Regions from separate parts of the Agarivorans litoreus genome, predicted to be linked through region 2. Evidence: predicted binding sites of a transcription regulator. Region 2 holds the regulator's gene; each other region holds the start of a gene.
What was found. Region 2 encodes sigma-54, which starts transcription at its own class of promoters, with help from an activator protein. Its sites were predicted from a motif close to GTTGGCACGNNNNTNGNNT; they were not measured.

Region 1 (3,133 bases), 1.1 Mb from region 2:
CCCACCGCAACATACGCAAGCGTAGGTAGCGTGAGCTTAGCGGGTGGTACATCTGGCGTAGTCGTCAATTTAGAAGGCTTGGGTGGCATTGCAATGAGCGATGTTCTTGAAGTAGCCAAGGCCTAACAAAGAATAGTAAAACGATAGGAGATTGAGAGATGTCATTTAATATCGCTCTAAGCGGCATCAATGCCTCGCAAAAGGATCTTGACGTAACGGCGAACAATATTGCTAACGTCAACACCATTGGTTTTAAAGAGTCACGTGCTGAGTTTGCCGATGTGTATGCAACATCGATTTTCTCAAATGCTCGTACCGCAGTAGGTAATGGTGTTAAAACTGTAGATGTAGCTCAGCAATTCCACCAAGGTAGCCTTAACTTTACCCAGAATGCTTTAGATATGGCGATCAGTGGCGAAGGCTTTTTTGTTACCGCCTCTGATTTGACCACCCAAACGCGAGAGTTTACTCGTGCCGGTGCGTTTAAGCTAAATGCTGATAACTTTATTGTTAACTCACAAGGCCAATATCTACAAGGTTATACCGTAAACAACAGCGGCACGCCTTCAGCGGTGAGTATGGCTGCAACCAGCGCGATTCAAATTAGTGCTGAAGTAGGTAACCCTACAATGACTAGCCAAGTTGATATGAGTTTTAACTTGCCTTCTAGCGGCACTACTCACGATATTGGCGATTTTGATCCCTCTGACAGTAATACCTATACCTCAGCGACCTCGGTGACAGTTTACGATTCGCAAGGTGGCTCGCATGTCGCTGAAACCTTCTTCATTAAAGATGACACTACAGCGAATACTTGGCACAAGTTGATATACATTGATGGCCAGCCAGTAGACGTTGCTGGCGGTACAGCCAATACCCCTAACGCGGGTAACCCTAACCCAAATATTCCAGCGTCTGCGACCTTAACTTTTGATAATACTGGTGCACTCGCGTCTACCGCGCCACTTATTATTGAAACAGTAGCGCTTGGTACGGCACCACCAAATGGCCCTGGTGGTGTGTGGGATCCGGTAACGGGTTCGGTAGATCCAACCCAAACTATTACCTTTAACCTTAATGGTCCAACTCAATATAACTCTGCTTTCGAAGTTTCTAGCTTATCGCAAGATGGTTCTACCGTTGGTAAATTGACAGGTATTGATATTGGCCCTGATGGTTTGGTTGTTGCTTCTTACAGCAACGGTCAAACGACCAATATCGCTAAAGTGTCGGTAGCAAAATTTGCCAATAACCAAGGCTTAGCGCAAATTGGTGATACCTCATGGCAGCAAACTCAGCTAAGTGGGGAAGCGATTGCCGGTGAAGGTAACTCAGGGACTTTTGGCAAAATTAACTCGGCTTCTTTAGAGCAAGCTAACGTTAACTTAACCGAGCAGTTGGTTAATTTGATTAGCGCACAGCGTAACTTCCAGGCTAACTCTCGTGCCTTAGAAGTTAACTCGACGCTACAGCAAACTATTATTCAGATTCGTTAACGACGATATAGAGTTTGACCCAAAAGGCAGCTTTGGCTGCCTTTTTATTTTGTTGATTTAGTTAGCTTTTTTAATCTTTGTTTTCTTTGTTTGTCTTCTGGCATTTTAATTGCTTTGTTTCCTTTGAGTCAGCTAATTGACGTAGGAAATTGACATGGACCAACTACTTTATATATCGATGACCGGTGCAAAACAAAACATGCACTCGCTCGCGGTACGTGGTAACAACCTTGCAAATGCAAATACCACAGGCTTTAAAGCCGATTTAGAGAATGCACGCTCAATGCAGGCCTTTGGCCCTGGCATGCCATCTCGGGTATTTGCTATGACTGAGCGCCCAACTCAAAACTTTACTGATGGACTGTTAAAAACCACAGGGAGAGATTTAGATGTGGCAATTAAGGGTGAAGGTTGGATTTCGGTTCAAGACAAGGATGGTAATGAGGCGCTGTCTCGAAATGGTAACTTTACTATTTCAGCTGCAGGGGTCTTACAAACCATGCAAGGCCAGCCTGTATTAGGTAATCAAGATGCGCCAATTATTATCCCCCTACCTGTTGAAAAGCTAGAAATTAACGAAGATGGCACCATCGAGATCCGTCCAGAAGGCGCGCCAGCCGACGCATTAGAAGAAGTTAACCGCATTAAGCTAAGTAAACCTTTCGCTGGCGAGTTAACAAAGGGTGAAGACGGCTTATTTAGAAGCACTAATGGTCAACCTTATCAGCCCGATGCCACCGTTGAACTGGTAAAAGGTGCACTAGAAGGAAGTAATGTAAACCCGGTGCAAGAGATGACACACATGATCAGCATGCAGCGTCAATTTGAAATGCAAATCAAGATGATGAAAACCGCTGAAGAAAACGAAAAAGCCACCAACAGCTTGTTGCGATTAAGCTAGGAATAAGGAGCGTATTATGCATCCCGCTTTATGGATCAGTAAAACAGGCTTAGATGCCCAACAGACTAACGTATCGGTTATTTCTAATAACTTAGCGAACGCAAGCACGGTGGGCTATAAAAAGAGCCGCGCAGTATTTGAAGATTTGTTGTATCAAACAATTAATCAACCAGGCGGTCGTTCTTCACAGAACACTAAAATGCCATCAGGTTTAATGATTGGTGCAGGTGCCAAGGTGATAGCAACGCAAAAGAATCATGACCAAGGTAATGTTCAAACTACTGATAACGCCTTTGATTTGATGATTGATGGTCGAGGTTTTTTTGAAGTATTAATGCCAGACGGTACAACTGCTTATACGCGTAATGGTCAGTTTGGTTTAAATGACGAAGGCACCATTGTAACCCCTGGTGCCGGTTACCCTTTACAGCCAGAAATTCAGGTCCCTGAAGACGCACAAAGCTTTACCGTAGGCGAAGACGGCGAGGTGAGTGTTCGCTTACCAGGGCAAACCGACAGTCAAGTTATTGGCCAAATCACTATTACGGATTTTGTTAACTCGTCTGGTTTAGAGCCTCGCGGACAAAACTTGTACCTAGAAACCGGTGCCAGTGGGGCTCCACAAAATGGGATTGCATCGGAGAATGGTTTAGGTGCGATTCGCCAAGGCTCTTTAGAAACGTCGAACGTAAACGTAACTGAAGAATTGGTTAATTTAATTGAAGCGCAACGGGTT
Region 2 (3,133 bases):
TGTCCTACCGGTGATAACTCATCGGGAAGGTTTCGAATATCAATGCTAATTGCTACTTTAGAATAGGTTTTTTTTAAGTTGTCGATAAGTGATTGCCAAAGTACAACCGGCAAGTTATCGACACAGTAGTAGCCGAGATCTTCTAATACTCTTAAGGCGACGGTTTTTCCTGAACCCGAGCGCCCACTAACGATGATCAGTTCCATGATAACCCCTAAGGCTGATTAGCCTATTAGGCTACCATGATGTCGTACAATTCGTCATCACTTTGTGCACAACGAAGTTGTTTACATATTTGCTTATCGTTAAGTTTTTCAGCGACTTGAGCAAGAGTATTAAGATGTTGCTTACATTGATCTTCGGGTACTAGTAATGCAAATACTAAGTCAACCGGCTTGTTATCAATAGCATCGAAAGAAATGGGGGGATCGCAACGCAAGAAAACCGCAGTGGCTTGATGTTGGTTGTCAATACGGCCATGAGGAATTGCAATGCCTTGGCCAATACCAGTACTGCCCATCTTTTCTCGATTTAACAAGCTTTCGAAAATGCATTGGGTAGTAGTATCAAGCTGTTTGGCAGCCAGCTCGCTGACTATTTCTAGGGCGCGCTTTTTTGAAGAGCATTGAACTGCACTTTGAGTGCAGTTCAAGCTAAGTACTTTGTTTAGTTGCATAAGGTTGGTTAACGTTTGTTAAGTTTTTCTTTATGTTTGATGACTTGGCGATCAAGTTTATCAATCAGGCTGTCTATGGCAGCATACATGTCAGAGTGCTCAGAGGTGGCAAATACTTCGCCGCCGTTTAAATGTAATGTAGCTTCAGCAATTTGGTTCAGCTTTTCGACGTTGAGGATGACGTGAACATTATTGATTTGATCGAATCGTCGGGTGAGTTTGGCAAACTTGCTGTGGACATATTCTTTCAAAGATTCAGTTATTTCTACGTGGTGTCCAGTAAGGTTAATTTGCATAGATATCTTCCCCTTTTTAGTGGCCTTAAATAAGGCTCTTTCGTTGGTTAGAAGGTGGAATTGCTAAAGATTCACGATATTTAGCAATTGTACGTCTTGCCACCTTGATCCCCTGATCTGCCAAAATATCAGCAATTTTGCTGTCGCTGAGTGGTTTACTGGTATTTTCGGCAGCTACCAGTTTCTTGATTAATGCACGAATAGCGGTTGATGAACACTCACCTCCACCATCGGTAGCCACATGGCTAGAAAAGAAATACTTAAGCTCGAAGATACCGCGCGGTGTGTGCATGAACTTTTGGGTGGTTACTCGGGAAATAGTGGATTCATGCATTTCTACAGCTTCTGCAACATCGTTCAGTACCATTGGCTTCATGGCTTCTTCGCCATATTCAAAAAACGCCTGTTGATGATGAACAATGCAGTTGGATACTTTTAATAGGGTTTCGTTGCGGCTCTCGATACTTTTAATAAACCACTTGGCTTCTTGTAAGTGGCTACGAATAAACTGGGTATCGTTAGCGTTGGTGGAGGTTTTACTTAAAGATGCATAATGGGAGTTAACCCGTAACTTAGGCATTGCATCTGGGTTGAGTTCTACCACCCAGCGTCCTTGGCGCTTAACAACCGATACATCTGGGATAATATACTGGGCTTGGTTAGGCTCAACTGCGTTACCAGGCCGAGGTTCAAGCGTATGAATCAAACGCATAACTTCGCGTAACTGGTCTTCTTTAAGTTTGGTTTTACGGGCTAATAGACGAAAATCGCGATTAGCTAATACATCAATGTGATTTGAAACTACGTCTTTGGCTTCATTTAGCCAAGGTGTGTCTTCGGCAAAGCGACTTAATTGGATTAGTAAACACTCTTGCAGCGAGCGCGCTGCTATACCAACCGGGTCAAAATGCTGAATGCGCTTAAGCACCGCTTCTACTTCATCCAGCTCTACATCTAAGTCATTGTTATCGCTTGAACGTAAGCCTTCCAGTAGCTGCTCACAGTCTTGAGTGAGGTAGCCCGATTCATCTACCGCATCAATAATGGCTAAAGCAATAGCTTGGTCTACTTCACTAAATGGAGTGAGTTGCATTTGCCACAATAAGTGGTCTTGCAATGAGTCGACAGTTTCGCCCTGAAACACCATGTCGTTGTCGTCGCTGATGGCATTGCCAGATGAGCTGGCCGGAGCAGAACTAGCGCTGTAGATATCGTCCCAAGTAGAGTCAACAGGGAGGTCGTCAGAAACAGTTTCTTGATTAATGGCATCGCCTGCTTCAATTTGACTGTTGTCTATGTCCGCAGTGGATTCGGCCTCGGTAGACTTCTCATTAGTAGATTTAGCGTCGTTTGCGTCACTATCATTGGCATGAGACTCATCCGCCTCAAGCAGAGGGTTACTTTCCAGAGCCTCTTGGATCTCTTGCTGTAAATCCAGTGTTGAAAGCTGGAGTAAGCGAATGGCCTGTTGTAACTGGGGGGTCATGGTTAACTGCTGACCAAGACGCAACTGCAAAGATGCTTTCATTAACTACCGCTGTTCCTTCTTTTTATTGTCTTTTTTAAACTTGCACTTTAACTATAGCTTGAATTGTTCCCCGAGATAAACTCGTTTCACATGTTCGTTTTCGAGAATTTCTTCTGGCTTTCCTGAGGCTATCAATTCACCTTGGCTAACGATATAGGCATGCTCACAAACATCGAGAGTTTCTCGAACATTGTGGTCGGTTATTAGTACACCTAGACCGCGATCACGTAGGTGTTCAATGATCTTTTTAATATCGATAACAGAAATAGGATCTACCCCCGCGAAGGGTTCGTCAAGCAAAATAAACTTAGGTGCGGCGGCTAGTGCTCGAGCAATTTCAACTCTTCGGCGTTCACCACCCGATAAGCTCATGCCTAGGTTTTTGCGAATATGGCCAATGTGAAACTCTTCAAGAAGGTCGTCTAATGCGCCAATTTGTTGCTCTTTATCGAGGTCTTTTCGAGTCTCTAATACGGCAAGAATGTTCTTCTCTACGGATAAGCGGCGAAAGATAGAGGCTTCTTGCGGAAGATAGCCAATGCCTTTGCGTGCACGGGTGTGCATTGCAGTACTGGATATATCGTCATCGTCGATGAGAATTCGGCCTTGGTCACGAGGCACCAAACCCACCAC
Region 3 (3,133 bases), 410 kb from region 2:
CAGCTGATTGTTTAGTAAGAATCCTTTTACAAATACTCTCGAACCAAAGGCATTCTCAATGCTACTGGTCATCGACAGTACGTTGCCTTGGGCATCCACAATACTGATGTGAGTGGTAGAAGGAAGCTCTAGGCTTTGGTCCATGCTGCGATTGGCGTTTAAAGGCAACTCGCCAGGGTTTACCGAGGCTAAGGCTTTATCACCACTTAACAGCTTAGCGCGCTTGGCAAGGTACTCAGGGCTTAGTAAGTTGCTAAGTGGCACGTCGACAAAATCACTGTCGGCAAGGTAGGCGCCTCGGTCTGCAAAGGCTAGGCGAGACGCATCGCCGAGAATACGCCAGCTTTGTGGATTATTAGGTCCCCAATCTGCCAAGGGGTAATGCGCAGCAATGCCGAGGATCTGTCCAACGGTACTAGCGCCTGAGCTAGGTGGTCCCATGCCACATATTGAGTATTGAAAGTAAGCTGTGCAAAGGGCAGGGCGCTGTTTTACTTGGTAATTGGCTAAATCTTCTTCACTAAGCAAGCCGGGGTTGTCATTGAATTGACCAACAGCCGCAACAATTGCTTTGGCGGTATCACCTTGATAAAAACCTGAAGCACCTTGCTCTGCAACCAACCGTAAGGTGTTAGCGTAATCAGGGTTTTGTAGTAAGTGCCCTTCGCGTAAAGGCTCGGTTGAGTCATCAAAAAAGTAGTTACGAGCCTCTGGGTAGCGGCCGAGGCGTTCAGCGTCGCCAGCAATTAGCTTCGCCAATCGCGGGCTCACTCTAAAGCCTTCTTTGGCTAGGCCGATTGCCGGTTTAAACAAATCTTGCCAATTGCTGCTACCGTAGCGCTGATGCATTTCTTCAAACAGCGCGATAACTCCAGGTGTGCCTACTGAACGTCCACCCACCACTGCGTCATAAAACTTTAGCGGTTTACCTTGTTGGTCCAGAAACAAGCCAGCATCAACTTGTGAAGGAGCGGTTTCTCGGGCGTCAAAGGTGGTGAGTTGTTGCTTGGCCGCATCGAAATACACCACAAAAGCGCCGCCACCAATCCCTGAGGATTGCGGCTCAACCAAGCCTAGTACGCTTTGCACGGCAATCATTGCATCTACGGCGTTGCCGCCTGCTTTTAGTACCTCATAACCGGCTTCAACCGCTAAGGGGTTAGCAGCCGACACCATGAATTTTTTGGCAGTGACCTCGGTCTTAGCCTGCACTCCGCTGGCTAACTCTGGGGCATAAGCATCGGTGCTTTGGCTATTTGAATAGCAAAAGCCGCTAATTATTAGTGTTGATGCAATGAGGCTGCGAGTAAACATGCTAAATCCTTTTTTAATGCGTATTTAGCCAGTGTAGCAGTCCATATATTAATCGCCATCGCTTGTTTATGTGACTGAATTTATGCAGATTTTTCTATTTGTATGAGAATTGAGCACGGCAGTGACGTAGATAAGAGACAGCTTGAAGCCGCATAACTCGTCGGTTTTGGCTTTTATCGCTATTTAGGTGTCGCTTTTCGGCGACGCTGGCATTTAAATTGCGACCGTGATTTGTGGTTATGAGCTTGATTTTAAAGGTTTTTTAAAAGTTGGTTCGACCTTTGCTATATGTAGTTCGTCAACCGCTAAACCTAGTTAGCGGCCATTTAGTGAAGTAGATGTTAAACAAGGAGTTTCTTATGAACTTGAAGTATAGCTTTCCAGTGTTAGCGCTATTTGTAGCTAGCCTAGCCTCGGCAAATAGTGAAGTGTTCAAAGACCTAGATACCAACCAAGATTTGGTGGTAAGCATGGAAGAAGCTGCCGAACTACCGATCCTTACTGAAGTATGGAGTGAGCTTGATACAGACCAGGATGGTGTATTAAGCCAAGCAGAATTCATAAACCTTGAAATTTCCGTTCAACCTGAAGACCCTGAAAACAGCGAAGTAGCTGAATAGTTAGTTCCTTTATGTTTTCGTGAACCGATCCAATTTTAGGACGCTGTCGGGGGCCAATTTTTCTGCGATTTGGTCTAGTTTGTAGCAGTTTTAATCCTCGATAATTTTCCAGCGCTTAAGTCTGTGCTAGCTTAAGCGCCTTTTTTCCTTTATAGCGAGCTACGTTGCGGTACCGCTACGTTAGCAAATAAAATCCCCGCCACAATCGACATGAAAATCAAAAATGTTTGCGAACCAATATTGGGAATGCTCACCATTGACTCACCTAATACTAATGAATTTAAGCTGATATAAGCCTTACTACCCGGTACCAACAATACTATGCCTTGTAGCAATACCACCGATGCAGGTGACTTGGTTAATTTGGCAAATAGGTTTGCATATACACCCACAATAAATGCCCCTACAAAAGGGCCTAATGCTTCGCCTAGATAGGCACTGCCAGCAAAAGCGGCTGCGTAGGCAATCACTCCCGAAAGAATGCCCCACGGTAAATCTTTAGCGCGTACTTTAAATACCACGCTAAGGCCTAAGGATAACAACACCACACCTAGCCACTTAATCCACCAGGTGCTAACAAAGCTAGATTGAAGATCAACCTGCCCCCAAATTAGAGCACCAAAGGCCATGCCTAACACCGCGCCAAAATAGAGTTTAAACAACACCATAATGCCGTCCATTACCCTTGCCGTGCCCGATATAAGCTCGCGTGCTGCTAACTCACTTAAACCAAGGGTGAGCGATAAACCTGGAATGAAAATAATGATCGCCGACAGCACCACAATGGGTATGTTTAAATCAGGCACAAACTGAGAAATAGCCACCGCCACAAAGGAGCAGAGTAGTGCAGCTACCGGCTCTAACGCTTCAAGCACCCCTTTAGAGTGCTCGGCGCGATACGCCAAATAAAATGAAATACAACTAAGCAAGCTCGACCAAATAATGGTGCTCCAATTGGCCGACATTAACATGGCAAATGCGCCGCCAGTAATGGCAAAGGCCAAGCAAATTACCCAAGGAGAGTGTAAAGCTGGTTGATTGGCCATTTGGTTAAGCCGCTCTATTGCTTCAGTTAAACTGATTTCTTCTTCGGTAACTTTTTTTACCAGTTGATTGGTGCGCGCCAATAAACCTAAATCAATTTCACCGGGCTTTACTCGCATCACATAGTTATATTCTTGAGTATCGTCTGGTGCCCA
Region 4 (3,133 bases), 2.5 Mb from region 2:
GAACTATGAATCGCCTAAAGGTGGTTCGCTAAAAAAAGGTATTGTGTTGTTAGCTCAATATCAAGACAAAGCGGAAGACTGGCCTTACCCGCATAAAAAAACTCCGCGAGTAATGCGCATGATGCCAATCTATCGTAAAGCAGCTCTAGGTATGAGTGACCAAACCTTATTGGCTCTCTCAAATTCAGGCGATTTTTCTCAATTTACCGTTAAAAAAAACCTGGCTGAAATTTGGGCTGAACGAGATATAGAACTGTTATACCCAAAACAATAATAACGACCCTAACTCCCTAAACAAAAACTAGGCCTGTTAATAGGCCTTAACTTGGAAATGGAATTTATCATGACAAAAATGAAAAGCCTTTCAATTGCAATTGGTGCCCTGTTAATTGCAGCACCTGTCGCTGCTGGTCAACTTGATATACGTAGCGAATACAAGCACGAGTCAGAAGATTACGGTTACCGTATTAAGATAGGTGACTCAACTAAAGTAAGTGATGCTGGTAGCTGGAACTACAGTGTTGAGATGAAGTTTTTTAGCGGCGATAAAGAAAACGGCGAAAGCGGCGATTTTTTAGAAAACTTACAACGCGGCGACTCAGAGTTTGACTGGGGCTACAAACATAAACTAAACAAAAAATGGTACATCCACCCTGGTATGCCAATTACCTTTGGTGATCAGCGCGTGACTTATAAGCCGCAGTTTCGTGTAGGTTATACCTCAGATTTCGGTTTAAAAACTGCATTACGCTACCGCTATGAAATTCGCCAATATGCCGATGGCAAAGAAAACGGCGAGACATGGACTAAATCTAAAATCACTCTGACTGGTGGTTACAAAGTAAAAAGCATGCCTAATCTAAAACTAGATTACGAAGCGAACTACTGGAAAAGCCATGAATACGAGTGGGATGCAATTGCCGGTAAAGCAAAAGATCCGCAATTCAACAATGGTGATGACAACTGGGATGCTGGTATCTTCATCGGTTACCAAATTGAAAAATGGCGTCCATACGTAGAATTTTGGAACTCAAGTGTGAGCTCTAAAACTGACCAACGCCAACTTAAAACCCGTGTTGGTGTTAAATACAAATTTTAAACATTTCGTAATTACTTAGCTTTCCTTCTTTAAAGCCAAGCAGGTTTTCTGCTTGGTTCTTTTTTATGCCGAACATACACTGGTATTATTTAGCATTTCTTGTTTGCGCATCGGCATTGCATCAATAATTGCGAATACTTCCTGCCAATTAGTAGGAGCACCCCAACGGTGTTTTTCGTGGCCATCTTTACCAATTAACACTGCTATGTGCTTGTTATCTTCTACCTTATATTTGTTGCGTAAATAAGAGACCCCATGGCTTGCTACTGGGCCAGTTTTGCCTAAAGCTTGTTGCGGTGTCATCACCATAACAACAAGATCTCGCTCCTGGATCTGACAACGATAACGCATTTCATCTGCCAAAAATTGTTCAACTGCGCGGTCTTGTTGTGGCGCAAAAAACAACACACTTCGGTGTGCCCAATAGTCGCTGTCTAAAGGATAAGACATAGCAACGCCACTAATAGATAACAACATAGCTGCGATTACTTGTTTCATAACAATTCCCCCGTTCTCAGCTAATTAGAACGAAGTCTTAGGCGATAAAGTTCAATATTTCGGCGCTGAATCTGAGGGCTAGTGGTCAGGATTTTTTACAGTCATAATTCGGCATTCGTAACTAGCTAATATCAATATGAAAATACATTTAGTTAAGCTATGAGCCCATTTAACTACAAAATGGTCAATAAAAAGATTGGACACTGCATTACACTTGATGATAAATGTGTCATTAATATTTACATTATCCTTTTCCTTAAGTGCTATAACTATCTTACCCTTTGATTTTTATAACTTTTAAATCTTGGCGCAATTATTGATTTATAAGACATTCACTTTACAAAGGAATGTCTAATGCTAATCACTAGAAATATACTCTCTGTAAGCTTGTTGCTACTCACCGCGCCAGTTCAGGCAACTATTATCGCCTACGACATGCTAAACAGCAGTAGTCTTAATCTAATCGAATATCAAAACCCATTTAGCCCTCAATTTGCTAGTGATCAAGACGGCTTTGATAAATACCAAGCTGGTCCTGGCGCCAATATTCCAAATAGCCTGATTGATTCGAGCCTAAGTACCGCAAGTGATAACCTTGGTATTGTTAATTCACAAACTGACCAACAAAGCTTTTTTGGTGTAAGTGATACGCTAAATCCAAATAACCCAAGCGGCAATACACAAGCAACTTGGCAATTTGATATTGGCGGTTTTTCCTTAACTTCAATTTCTATTTCTATGGCGGCTATGGGTGATTTTGAAAGCTCTGATTACTTTAGCTTTAGCTATGCAATTGATGCTTCACCTATTCAATTACTCTTTGCTAGCTCGGTTGGTGAACAAACCAATCAGAGCTATACCATGGCCAACGGAAGCCAATACGCACTAAACGACCCACTATCGATAAACGGTCAGGTGCTAAACAACCAATTCCAGCAACTTAGTCAGAGCTTAATTGGCAGTGGTTCAATATTTAGCTTGTACTTTAACGCAAATCAAAATGGTGGGAATGAGGCATTCGCCTTTAGGGAGATTATCGTTAACGGAGAAAATCTACTAGCTAGTCAAGTACCTGAGCCAAGCAGTATTTGGCTGGTGCTCTTGGGCTTAGTCGCGCTAAAGGTGAAGCGCAGCCAGGTTTAAAGCAAAATAAAAAAAGCGACAGCATAGATTTACGCTGTCGCTTTGCTACTACCGCTTATTACTTTTTGTTATTGCTTGATGCCAGCAAATACCACAACCACTTTGTCGTCACCTTTGGTGCGACTAAAGGCATAAGGTTGATCGCTTATTTTTTTATGCTCACCAGCACCAATGGCAACGTGGCGGTCACGGAACTGACCTACTGTTTGCCAGTGTTTTACTAACGCTTGACGATCTTTGTCTTTAGCAATTTGCTCCCAGTTCATAAACGAACGCGTTGGAGAGTCAAAGGCATCTGATTGTGGCCCGCGTGGGCGCCCACTCTCGTCACCATAGTACAATTGCACGCCACCAGGCATCATAAGTAATGCCGTACCTGCACCCGCTTGCAAC

Region 1: the regulator sigma-54 is predicted to act here: its motif matches at 1,593-1,611, upstream of flgF (flagellar basal-body rod protein FlgF).
Region 3: the regulator sigma-54 is predicted to act here: its motif matches at 1,583-1,601, upstream of K5L93_RS14905 (EF-hand domain-containing protein).
Region 4: the regulator sigma-54 is predicted to act here: its motif matches at 1,901-1,919, upstream of K5L93_RS01735 (PEP-CTERM sorting domain-containing protein).

The regions. Positions count from the first base shown of each region.
Region 1 covers NZ_BLPI01000001.1:3,902,696-3,905,828, forward strand. Annotated here, with positions in the region: gene K5L93_RS17975 (flagellar hook assembly protein FlgD) at 1-126, shown strand, start outside; gene flgE (flagellar hook protein FlgE) at 159-1,496, shown strand; gene flgF (flagellar basal-body rod protein FlgF) at 1,651-2,397, shown strand; gene flgG (flagellar basal-body rod protein FlgG) at 2,414-3,133, shown strand, end outside.
Region 2 covers NZ_BLPI01000001.1:2,832,441-2,835,573, forward strand. Annotated here, with positions in the region: gene rapZ (RNase adapter RapZ) at 1-206, opposite strand, end outside; gene ptsN (PTS IIA-like nitrogen regulatory protein PtsN) at 233-676, opposite strand; gene hpf (ribosome hibernation promoting factor) at 685-972, opposite strand; gene K5L93_RS13140 (RNA polymerase factor sigma-54) at 998-2,500, opposite strand; gene lptB (LPS export ABC transporter ATP-binding protein) at 2,552-3,133, opposite strand, start outside.
Region 3 covers NZ_BLPI01000001.1:3,238,534-3,241,666, forward strand. Annotated here, with positions in the region: gene ggt (gamma-glutamyltransferase) at 1-1,314, opposite strand, end outside; gene K5L93_RS14905 (EF-hand domain-containing protein) at 1,674-1,934, shown strand; gene K5L93_RS14910 (threonine/serine exporter family protein) at 2,084-3,133, opposite strand, start outside.
Region 4 covers NZ_BLPI01000001.1:374,883-378,015, forward strand. Annotated here, with positions in the region: gene K5L93_RS01720 (alginate lyase family protein) at 1-274, shown strand, start outside; gene K5L93_RS01725 (oligogalacturonate-specific porin KdgM family protein) at 344-1,099, shown strand; gene K5L93_RS01730 (DUF4174 domain-containing protein) at 1,163-1,597, opposite strand; gene K5L93_RS01735 (PEP-CTERM sorting domain-containing protein) at 1,952-2,740, shown strand; gene K5L93_RS01740 (alpha-amylase) at 2,809-3,133, opposite strand, start outside.